2 regions of the Caballeronia sp. LZ033 genome follow, and region 1 is predicted to be linked to the other one. Evidence: riboswitches for the same ligand, from Rfam matches in the RefSeq annotation. Region 1 holds a riboswitch; the other holds the start of a gene.
The links. Region 1 has a riboswitch for cobalamin ahead of QCE62_RS31250 (CbtB-domain containing protein). Riboswitches for the same ligand answer to the same signal wherever they lie in the genome.
Positions count from the first base shown of each region.

Region 1 (5,269 bases):
GAGTGGGGCGCGGTGCGGGCGCTTGCCGAGGCGCTGGCGGCTCCGGTTTCGGCGGACGCCGCCCCCCGGCCCGTCATGTTCAAGTCGGTTGGCTGCGCGGCCTGGGACCTGGCGGCATGCCGCGTCGCGCGGGTGATTTTGTCGGAGGAAAGCCCGGGCGGGGGCTGATTGAAGCTGCTTGGAACGGTCCTTGCTGTCAGTTGGCTTGATGACGAGGCGCGCAACGGCGTGTCCCTGCAATTCAGCCAGCGAACACACTCATGAAGAGTCGATACGACAGCAAGTGGCACCCCTGGATCCCCGCCCACGAGGACGGCCATGAAAGCGGCGGCGCGGCAAGCGCAAGCCGCCCGCCGCGCCCCACGCCCAATGCCGCACCGCCCGCGGCCTACTTCATCTCGGTACTGGAACTGGCGACCGGCGAAAAGCTCGGCAACGACGAGCGTCTGCGCGCCGTGGCCATGCTCGAATCGCAGTTCGGCGCGGGCCGCCCGCGCACGCTGAAGGAGGCGGTGCGCATCTGCGCCGCGGCCATCGATTCGTCGACACTCCAGCGTATGGCGCGCGGCGCGAAGGCCTGACAGGAAGTTCTGACAAGCGCCTGTCGGCGAAGCGCGTTTTTTCATACGTGTGTAAAACGCGCGTGCTCCGGGCGCGAACGGACGGCTGAATGGACCGGTCGTTCGCCGGACCTCACTTGACCGTCTGGATCACTTCGAAGCCTTCGAACTCCGGATGTCCGAGGTAAAGCTGGCGCGTTTCCCCGCCCGCATTGCGGTGCGCGGCGCGGAACGCGTCGGAACGCGTCCAGTCGTCGAAGGACTCTCGGTTTGCCCAGATTGTGTGGCTCGAATAGAGCACATGGTCGTCCTTCGTGGGTCCCTTCAGCAGATGAAACTCCACGAAGCCCGGCACGTCCTTGAGATGGGTGTCGCGGCTGGTCCAGAGGCGTTCGAAATCGGCTTCGGCGCCGGGCACGATCTTGAAGCGGTTCATGGCGATATACATGTCGATGCAGTTCCTTTGCGGCAAGCGCGGTCAGACAACAAAAAATATTAGTCGCGTCCAAGTTCGACGATGGCTTTGAACCCGCCGAAAAACATCCGTTGCGCATCGAAGGGCGGCTCGCCGGTTTCCATCATGGCCTTGAGGCGCGGGTCTTCCATCACCTTCGCATTGACGCGGTCGCGTTCCTCGCGCGACGCATAGACGATATACGAGAACACCACGGTCTCGCCTTCCTTCATCTGCACGCTCTGCGGGAAGGAGGTGAGCTTGCCGGGCTTCACGTCATCAGCGACAGCTTCCACGAACTGCAGCGCGCCGTGCTCCATCCAGATCTTGCCGGCCGCTTCGGCCATGGCCCGGTAGGCTTCGATCTTGTCGGACGGCACGGGTACGACGAATCCATCCACGTAATGCGCCATGTGTATCTCCTGAGCGGTTTGATAGCGGGCTCGCGCAATCGCTGCGCTGCATGCTTGGAGCGTCCTGCACGCGCTGAAGTTCAGGCCGGCGGGGGCAGGCTCACCGTCCAGTCCTGTGCGCTTCGACTGCGGGTCAGGACGGTGATGGAGCACGGCGCGAAGTTCATCGCATAGACGGAGGTCAGCGGCTTGCGCTGCGCATGCGCGACGGCCACCTTTACGACGATGCCATGCGTCACCACGATGCAGCGCTCGCCGCGCATCTCGCGTTCGATCCGGTCGAGACCTTCGACCACGCGCACAGCCAGCATCCCGATGCTTTCGCCACCGTGCGGACGCGCCCGCGGATCGGTTAGCCATGCGCTGAGTTGCGCGGCTTCGCCATCGGCGAGTTCGCGGATGGAACGTCCGCGCCAACTGCCGTAGTCGATGTCGTCGAAGGCGGCATCGATGTCGACATCAGGCGCGATGCACGCCGCCATCTCGCGCGCCGCGCGGGCTGGGCTGGAGATCACGCGCGCGGTGTCATCGGCGGGCAAGGGCGCGTGCGGGGTGTCATCGGCGGGTTCGTCGCCGACAGGAAAGCGGCCGGTTTTCATCGCGCGCGTGGCGGGGTGGCAGAGGAGAACGAGTTCCAAGGCAATCGGCGGTTCTGAGGTTATCGTTTTACTTTGCGGGCAATCGTCATAGAATGGCAAGCCTGCAGTGCGAGGAAGCCGGTGCAAACCCGGCACGGTCGCGCCACTGTAAGCGGTCCGTCAGCGCCATGAGACGCGCCGCGAGTCAGACCCCGCTGCATGCTCTTCGTCAATCGGGACGCGCCTATCCCTGGAGAAACACCATGAATGCTTCCAACGCGCCGGGCTTTGCCGCACCGGTTTCCTCTTCCTTCGACGCACCCGTGCCGCTGCCGGTGCGCGAAGTCCTGCCCTGGGCCGTGTTCATCGGCCTGATCCTGCTGATCGCGATTTATTTCGTCGGCGCCGAACAAGGCGCGACGTCGATCTTCTCGGGCATGTACATCCACGAATTCGTTCACGACGGCCGGCATCTGCTCGGCTTTCCCTGCCACTGAGGGCGCAGCATGATTCGCACCCTGCTGATACGCGGCATGCTCGCGGGACTGGTCGCGGGCCTCATCGGCTTCGGCTTCGCGCGTGGCTTCGGCGAACCTTCGGTGGCGCAGGCCATCGCCTTCGAAGAGCAGCATGAGCATGCGGAGGCCGCGCCTGCACACGAGCACGAGCACGGTCATGCAGCCGCCAATGCCTCCGCGAACGCGGACCAGAGCCACGATCACGGCGATGAGGAACTCGTCTCACGCGGCACCCAGGCGGGCCTCGGTTTGTTGACGGGCGTCGTCGTGTTCGGCACCGCGCTGGGCGGGATCTTCTCGCTCGTCTTCGCGTTTGCGTATGGCCGGCTCGGCGCGTTGCACGCGCGGGGCACGTCGGCGCTGCTGGCCTTGTTCGGCTTCGTGAGCGTGGCCATCGTGCCGTTCCTCAAGTACCCGCCCAATCCGCCTGCCGTGGGCAATGCCGCGACGATCGGACCGCGCACCGCGCTGTTCTTCACCATGGTGGCGATTTCGATTGCGGCCATGGTGTGGGCCGTACGCTGGCAGCGGCGTCTGACGGCACGGCAAGGCGCATGGAACGCGACGCTCGTCGCCGCGCTCGCTTACGTGGTCGTGATCGTGATTGCGCAGGTCGCGCTGCCGCACGTCGATGAAGTGCCCGAAGGCTTCTCGGCGTCCTTGCTGTGGAACTTCCGCGTGACCGCCATCGGTATTCAAGCGCTGATCTGGACGACGCTCGGGCTTTTGTTCGGTGCGCTGGCCGCGCGTGAACTCGAACGGCCGCCAGTGCGGAGAATGGCTGCGGCCTGAATCGTCAAATCGCCTGTACTGACATGACGAAGCCCGCGTTCCGTGAGGAGCGCGGGCTTTTTTGCTTAACGACGTTGTGCCGCGCGGCGGGCCAGCAGTTCATCGAAGAGCGCGCGCTTCGCGTCATCATCGAGCGAACGGAAGGTCTTGATCTCCTGGCGGCTTCTGAAACAGCCGAGGCACAGGCCGGTATCGGCGTCGAGCTTGCAGACGTTCGTACAGGGCGAGCCGACCGGTTCCTGCGTCATGGCGCGCTCGATGGTGAAGGCCAGGTCCAGCGGTGCTTGAGTGTCTTGCGTCATGAGAGCGAGGCGCCGCGAAACAGCGCGGCAGTTGCGGCCGGGTTCGACGGCCAGTAAGCGTGCATGTAGGTGGCCGTCACCGGTCCATGCCGATAGAGGGCTTCACCCTCGGCGCCCGTGGTCGCGTGTGCGGCCTTGAGCACGGGTTGCAGCGGGGTGTCGAGCGTCGAGTAGTGGAACGTGTGGCCCGTCATCGCGCCGTGCGCGGTGTCGATGCGCTGCATCGCGAGGCGCGACAGCTTGCGCTGCATGAAGGCCGCGCCGGGCAGGATGCCGAGCATTGCGTGCTGCGCGCCGTCGAGGACCGTGAGCGACTCGACGAGATACAGCATGCCGCCGCATTCCGCGACGACCGGCTTCGCTTGTTCGACATGCGCTTCGATCGATGCACGCGTGCGCCGGTTGCCGGCCAGCGTGGCCGCGTGCAGTTCCGGATAGCCGCCGGGAAGGTAGAGCGCATCGGCAGCGGCGGGCACGGGTTCGTCGGCGAGCGGAGAGAAGCGCTCGATGCGCGCGCCCATCGCGGTCAGCAGATCCAGATTCGCCGGATAGATGAACGAGAACGCGGCGTCGTGCGCGACGGCGATCCGCACGCCTTCGAGAAGGCGCGGCGGCTCGGGCAGGGTCGCGTCGTCGAACTGCACGGGCGGCGGCAGGTCGCACAGCGAGGTCTGTGCGATGGCGTCGGCGGCGCGGTCGAGGCGTGCATCGAGGTCCGCGACTTCAGCGGGCTGCGTCAGACCGAGGTGCCGTTCGGGCAGCGCGATATCGTCGGCATTGGACAGATGCCCGCAGTAAAGCAGCCCTGCGGGAATGGTCTCGGACAACATCTGCGCATGGCGCGGCGACGCCACGCGATTGGCGAGCACGCCGTGGAACGGCACATCCTCGCGATAGCGCGCGAGTCCGAATGCGATGGCGCCGAAGGTCTGCGCCATGCCGTGTGCGCCGATCACCGCGAGCACCGGCATCTTGAATGCGGCGGCGAGGTCGGCGCTGCTCGGCGTGCCGTCGAACAGGCCCATCACGCCTTCGATCAGGATCAGATCGGCCTCGCGCGCCGCCTGGGCGAGCAGCGCGCGGCATGCGTCGAGGCCCACCATCGACAGATGCAATGAATACACGGGCGCGCCGCACGCGCGTTCGAGGATCATCGGATCGAGAAAGTCCGGGCCGGTCTTGAAGACGCGCACCTTCAGTCCGCGACGCGCGTGGTGGCGCGCCAGCGCGGCAGTGACCGTGGTCTTGCCCTGATGCGATGCACTCGCGCTGATGAAGAGGGCGGGACAGAGCGGCATCGCGTTCAGAACTCCACGCCGCGTTGCGCCTTCACGCCCTGCTCACGATACGGATGCTTGACGATCCGCATCTCGGTGACGAGATCGGCCAGTTCAACGAGGGCATCCGGTGCATGGCGTCCCGTCACGACGACATGCAGCAACGCGGGACGCGCCTTCAGCACGTCGAGCACTTCGTCGAGCGGCAGGTACTCGTACTTCAGCACGGTGTTCAGTTCGTCGAGCACCACCATCTGGTAGTCACCGCTCTCGATCATCCGGCGCGCCTCGTTCCAGCCGCGCCGCGCGGTGGCGATGTCGGCCTCGCGGTCCTGCGTGTTCCAGGTGTAGCCGTCGCCCATCGTGACGAAATCG
Region 1 covers NZ_JARUXQ010000004.1:875,725-880,993, reverse strand. Annotated here, with positions in the region: gene lhpI (bifunctional Delta(1)-pyrroline-2-carboxylate/Delta(1)-piperideine-2-carboxylate reductase) at 1-168, shown strand, start outside; gene QCE62_RS31270 (hypothetical protein) at 261-581, shown strand; gene QCE62_RS31265 (antibiotic biosynthesis monooxygenase) at 694-1,008, opposite strand; gene QCE62_RS31260 (DUF1428 domain-containing protein) at 1,056-1,427, opposite strand; gene QCE62_RS31255 (histidine phosphatase family protein) at 1,508-2,065, opposite strand; cobalamin riboswitch at 2,114-2,240, shown strand; gene QCE62_RS31250 (CbtB-domain containing protein) at 2,269-2,502, shown strand; gene QCE62_RS31245 (CbtA family protein) at 2,512-3,315, shown strand; gene QCE62_RS31240 (DUF1289 domain-containing protein) at 3,381-3,617, opposite strand; gene QCE62_RS31235 (cobyrinate a,c-diamide synthase) at 3,614-4,915, opposite strand; gene cobO (cob(I)yrinic acid a,c-diamide adenosyltransferase) at 4,921-5,269, opposite strand, start outside.

Region 2 (5,269 bases), on a different contig from region 1:
GCCATCACCGCGAGACCGCCCGCCAGCGCGGCGGCGGGCATCAGCATGCGTTGATCGTTGCCGAACGCGAGCCGCAGCAGATGCGGCACGACCAGTCCGACAAAGCCGAGCGTACCCGCCGTGGTCACCGCCGCCGCAGCCGCCAGCGATGCGACCAGGTAGACACGCAGACGCAGCCGCGCCACCGGCACGCCGAGCGCCTGCGCGGCGCTGTCGCCGCGCAGCAGCACGTTCAGCTGCGGCGCTACGGGGAGAATCAGCAACAGCGCGAACACCAGCGCCAGCAGTGCGGGCCACGGCGTGGCGGCGCCGTCGAGATCGCCGGTCAGCCAGAAGATCATGCCGCGCAGGCGGTTTTCGGGCGCGACGCTCAGCATCAGCGTGATGAGCGCACCCCAGCCCGATGCAATCACGACGCCCGTCAGCAAGAGCCGCGGCGATGCGTCCTGCGTGCCGCGCCACAGATCACGGCGCGCCAGTCCAAGCACGAGGACGATCGATGCGAACGCGCCGGCGCAGGCGGCGAGATCGACGCCCCACCACGGCAGCGAGACCAGCATTGCCGCCAGCGCGAAGCTGGCCGCGCCGCCCGAGACGCCGAGCACGTAGGGTTCCGCCAGCGGGTTGCGCAGCAGCACCTGCAACAGCGCCCCGGCCAGCGCGAGCAGCGCGCCCGACGCAAAGCCCGCGAGGGCGCGCGGCAGGCGCAGCGTGAGCACGATGTCGTCGGCGATATCGGGCACGGCGGCGCGCGCATTGAAAAGCGCATGAGGCAGCGCATGAACCAGCGCCGCGAACGCGCGCGACGGCGGCAGCGCGACGCTGCCCAGCGCGAGCGAGGCGATCAGCACCGCGCACGCCGCGGCGGCGAGACAGACCCAGATCGCGGCGGCGCGCGCGCCGTTCATGCCGCGCAACCGCTCAGGCGCGCGGCTCACGACGGATGCCAGCCCAGCGTGAGATAAACGCCGCGTCGCGGCGTGTTGTAGGCATACGCAAGCTCATAGTCCTTGTCGAAGAGATTGTCGACGCGCGCCGTGACGGTCCACGACTTCGAGATGTCATAGCGCGCCGACAGGTTCACGATGCCGTAGCCCGCCAGCGTCGAATCGTAATCGCTGCGCTGGCCGCTCACGAGCCACTCGCCGCCTACGCGCCAGCGCCCGATCGTGCGATGCGCGCTCAGCGTCGCGAAATGCCGCGCGCGTCGCGTCAGGTCCTGGTGATTCGTTTCATCGACGGGATTCTGGAACGTGACGCCCGCGCGCACATCCGTTCTGCCGACATGCCCCGCCCACGATCCCTCGATGCCCTGCACCTTCGCCCGCCCGACATTCTGCGCGGTGTAGTAGAAGCCGCCGTCGGACACGTAGTCGATCAGGTTCGAGTAGCGCGTCTGGAACAGCGTGACGCGCAATACCCCGAGTCCGCTCGACGCATACTGCAACGCCGCTTCGACCGAATGGCTGCGCTCCGGTTGAATCGACGGATTGCCGCTGAACGGATAGTAGAGATCGTCGAAGCTCGGCGCGCGGAACGAGGCCGCATAGCTCGCGCTCGCCTTCCAGTGCGCGTCGATGTTGTACGCGTAGCCGAGATAGTAGCTGTTCGCGCCGCCGAAATCGGAATACTGGTCGTGACGCAGGTTCGCCTGGAATTCGCTCGCGCCCAGATGGCCGACATAGCCCGCGAACACCGAGTTCACGTGGCGGTCGGGGGCGCTGAACTGATCGGAATCGAGCGTCTGGTCGAGGTGCTCGTAGCCGAAGAGGAACGTGTGCGCGTCGCTGATGCGGATGTCGTTCTGCCACGTGTACTGGCGGTTCTCGGAATTGAAGCGGCTCGTATAGACGCCGTTCTGCTCGATGTTCGCGCGGTCCTGGCCCTGCGCGATCGTGAAGTGCGTGGTCCAGTTGCCGGTGAGTTTGCCGTTGGCGAACACCGACGCCGAACGCACGCGGTTGTGCGATTCGTTGAGATCGGTCGGCTGGCCGTAGGCATCGTCGAAGCTGTTGATGCCGTTCGACTGCAGGAAGCGCACGCCCGCATCCCATTGCTCGTTGAACCTGTGGCGCAAGGTCGCAGCGACGCTCTCGTTCAAATAGCCGTTCGCGTTGGGATTCGCGCCGGGCGCGAGGTTCGGATCGATCGACGAAAAGCCGTCGGTCTTTTCGCGCGACACGTTCAGGCTGAAGGTGGTGCGCCCGTCCTGGTCCAGCGCGCCGTTCACGCCGGCGGACTGGCGCTGCGTGTGATAGCTGCCGAGCTCGGTTTCGAAGCTGAAGCGCGGCGGATGCGGCTCGCCCTCCTTCGTGAAGATCTGCACGACCCCGCCGATCGCGCTGGAACCATACAGCGCCGAGACATTGCCATTCACCACCTCGACGCGGCCGATCTGGTCGAGCATCACTTGCGACAGTTGCGCCGCGCCGAGCGATGCCGATTCGACCCGGACGCCGTCGATCAGCACGAGCGACTGCGACGACGATGCACCGCGAATGAAGAGTCCCGAGTTCGCGCCCGGTCCGCCGTTGCGCGTGACCTGCATGCCGGGCGCGAGCGCGATGAGGCCGAGTGCGTCGTCGGCGTTGCTGTCTGCAATGTCCTGTGCATCGAACAACGAGGTCTGCGGAATGGAATCGGCGAGCGGCTGCGCTGCACGCGTGGCAGTAATAACGACAGGCGCAAGCGTTTGCGAAGCGTCATCCGTGGCGGTGGTCGTCGCGGCTTGCGCGACGCCGGCGAGCGGCAGGAGAAAAGTGGCAGCGGCGAGGCCGCGACTGGAGAGGCCGTCCCGGACGGAGGCCCATGGCGATTGCATGACGAGTGTTCCCGTGGAGGATGAGCGCGGCCCCGCTCCCCGCGAGGTTCGATGCGCGACGAACGCGCCATGCCGTTTGGGATCATGCAGTGATCGTGCGATGACCGGCGGCAGGCGCGTGGCACTCTGGCCGGTATCCGGGCTGGCGACGCATCGTCCCGCCTTCCCGCGCATCATGCGCAGTGGCGTCGACACGTTTCTTGCAGAGGCCGACGAGCGGCCCGGCGTATGGATGGATCCATGCGCCCGCACTGCAAAAACGCGTATGAGACGACTTGCAACTTGCGTTGCGGTCGCTTACCGTTGCGGGGGCAGCACAGGTTGGCTCCGTCCTGTCCGGCCGCCGTTCACTTGTTCGGCTGCTTCGAGGACTTCGCTCCCTGTTTCCCGTTTGACTGCATGCGCGAGAGCCGCGCATGCGAGCACCAGAAGTGCGGCAAGTGTAGGAGCGCGGGTGGGGACCGTCAAGAAACGGCGAACCCTGGCGCGAAGGACAGCAGGCGGCGCGTGAAGATGCAAAGAACAAACGAACTCAGCGAGCGAGAATCAGCCTGACTGCATGCACGAACAAATCAACGCTCGTGTTTTCTGCACACGAATGCATTGCGAGATGCGCGAGAACCCGGGGTTTGCGCGCAAGATCGCGTGCTGTTACGTCTCGAAACGAGACAATTATCGGTAGCTCCGTTGAACCGCGCTAAAATGCGAGGTCTTTAGAGGACGCAGCACATGCTCAACGAACTCGAATCACTGTCAGGAAACATCGGCCGGCTGATCCAGATCAGCGAGCGCCACAATCAGGCGCGTGCCGCGCTGCAAGAACAACTCGAGCAACTGCGCACCGAGTACGCCAATCTCCAGGCCGACCTCGCGCAAGTCCGCGAAGAACGCGACACGCTGCAGTCCGAACGCGATTCCCTCTCCGCCAAGATCGACGACGCGCAGGTCCGCCTCAACGCGATCCTCGAAAAGCTGCCGCGCGCAAAGTCCGCGCAGCACGGCGAAGCCGACAATCAACTCGATCTCCTCGAAGCCGATTCGCCGGAAGCGCATGAACATGCCCATGCGTCCGAAGCGGAATTGCACGGCGAGCATCATCAAGGAGAGAAGGCATGACGACCACGCAAATCGAAGTCTCCATTCTCGGGCAGCCCTATCGCCTTGCCTGCTCGCCTGAGACGGAAGGTGCGTTGCGCGAAGCCGTCGCACGCGTCGATGCCGAGATGAACAAGGTGCGCAACGCGAGCAACGTGCGCGGCACGGATCGCATCGCGGTGATGGCGGCGTTGTCGCTGGCGTCGGAATTGCTCAAGCTGCAGGACAGCGTGCGTCACGGCGAAGCCTTCCCCGCCGAGGAAATCCGTCGCACGATGCACTCGATGAACGAGCAGCTCGGCGCCGTCATTGCACAATACGAAGTGCAATAAAGCGCGTCGATGCGGTTGATCAAGCCGTGTTTGTGAAGGCTTGGCAAAGGCACAATCAGCGCGCCACGTCGATCGAAAAAAGAAACCGCACCGGGGCTGCAGAAGGCAAACGATTGGTGTAGAGTGACGTTTCCCTGCCTGGTACGCCAAGGTCATATATTCCTTGAACCAATGCTACATTGGCACGGTTGCGGAACCTTGCAACATGGGCGCGCGCGTCGCTAGTCCGATGTACCCGAAGTGTTGCTTACCGCGACCAATCTTGAACCCAGGTTCAGGATGCCGGCCTAGCGGCTATGGCGGGGACCTCATCTCAAACGGCATCGGTTTTCCCGATGCCGTTTTCATTTGCAGCAGTGCTTCTGCATTCCTCATTCCATCGTCGATCACGCATAACGAACAACCATGCGCTACTGGCTGATGAAGTCCGAACCGGACGAAGCGAGCATCGATCACCTGGCGCACGCGCCGAAGAAAACCCTGCCGTGGACGGGCGTGCGCAACTATCAGGCGCGCAACTTCATGCGCGACCAGATGCAAGTCGGCGACGGCGTGCTGTTCTATCATTCGAGCTGTCCGGAGCCGGGCATCGCGGGTATCGCGAAGGTCTGCTCTACTGCCTATCCGGACCCCACGCAGTTCGATTCCAACAGCCACTACTACGATCCGAAGTCCACGCAGGAAACGCCGCGCTGGATGCTGGTCGACGTGAAGTTCGTCAAGAAGACGCCGCTGATTCCGCTCGCCACGTTGCGCGAGCATGCTGAACTCGCGGACATGCAGGTACTCGCACGCGGCAATCGTCTTTCGATCACGCCCGTCACCGATGCGCAATGGCGCTTCATTACCGAGCGTCTCGTCTAACAAGGAACTTACGACGCACGGGTGCCGCCTAAAGGCCGTCGCACATCATGCGACGCAATACGTGATTGCCTTTGCGTCTGGAGCCTTCGATGACCTACAAGAAAACTGCCGCCGCCCTCGCCCTGTTCGCGATGTCCGGCGCCGCGTTCACCTTCTC
Region 2 covers NZ_JARUXQ010000001.1:711,967-717,235, reverse strand. Annotated here, with positions in the region: gene QCE62_RS03395 (iron ABC transporter permease) at 1-908, opposite strand, end outside; gene QCE62_RS03390 (TonB-dependent receptor domain-containing protein) at 935-2,821, opposite strand; cobalamin riboswitch at 2,932-3,266, opposite strand; gene QCE62_RS03385 (ATPase) at 3,551-3,937, shown strand; gene QCE62_RS03380 (cell division protein ZapA) at 3,934-4,248, shown strand; RNA gene ssrS (6S RNA) at 4,377-4,558, shown strand; gene QCE62_RS03370 (EVE domain-containing protein) at 4,654-5,112, shown strand; gene QCE62_RS03365 (SIMPL domain-containing protein) at 5,202-5,269, shown strand, end outside.
Region 2: another riboswitch for cobalamin. It lies ahead of QCE62_RS03390 (TonB-dependent receptor domain-containing protein); the one in region 1 lies ahead of QCE62_RS31250 (CbtB-domain containing protein).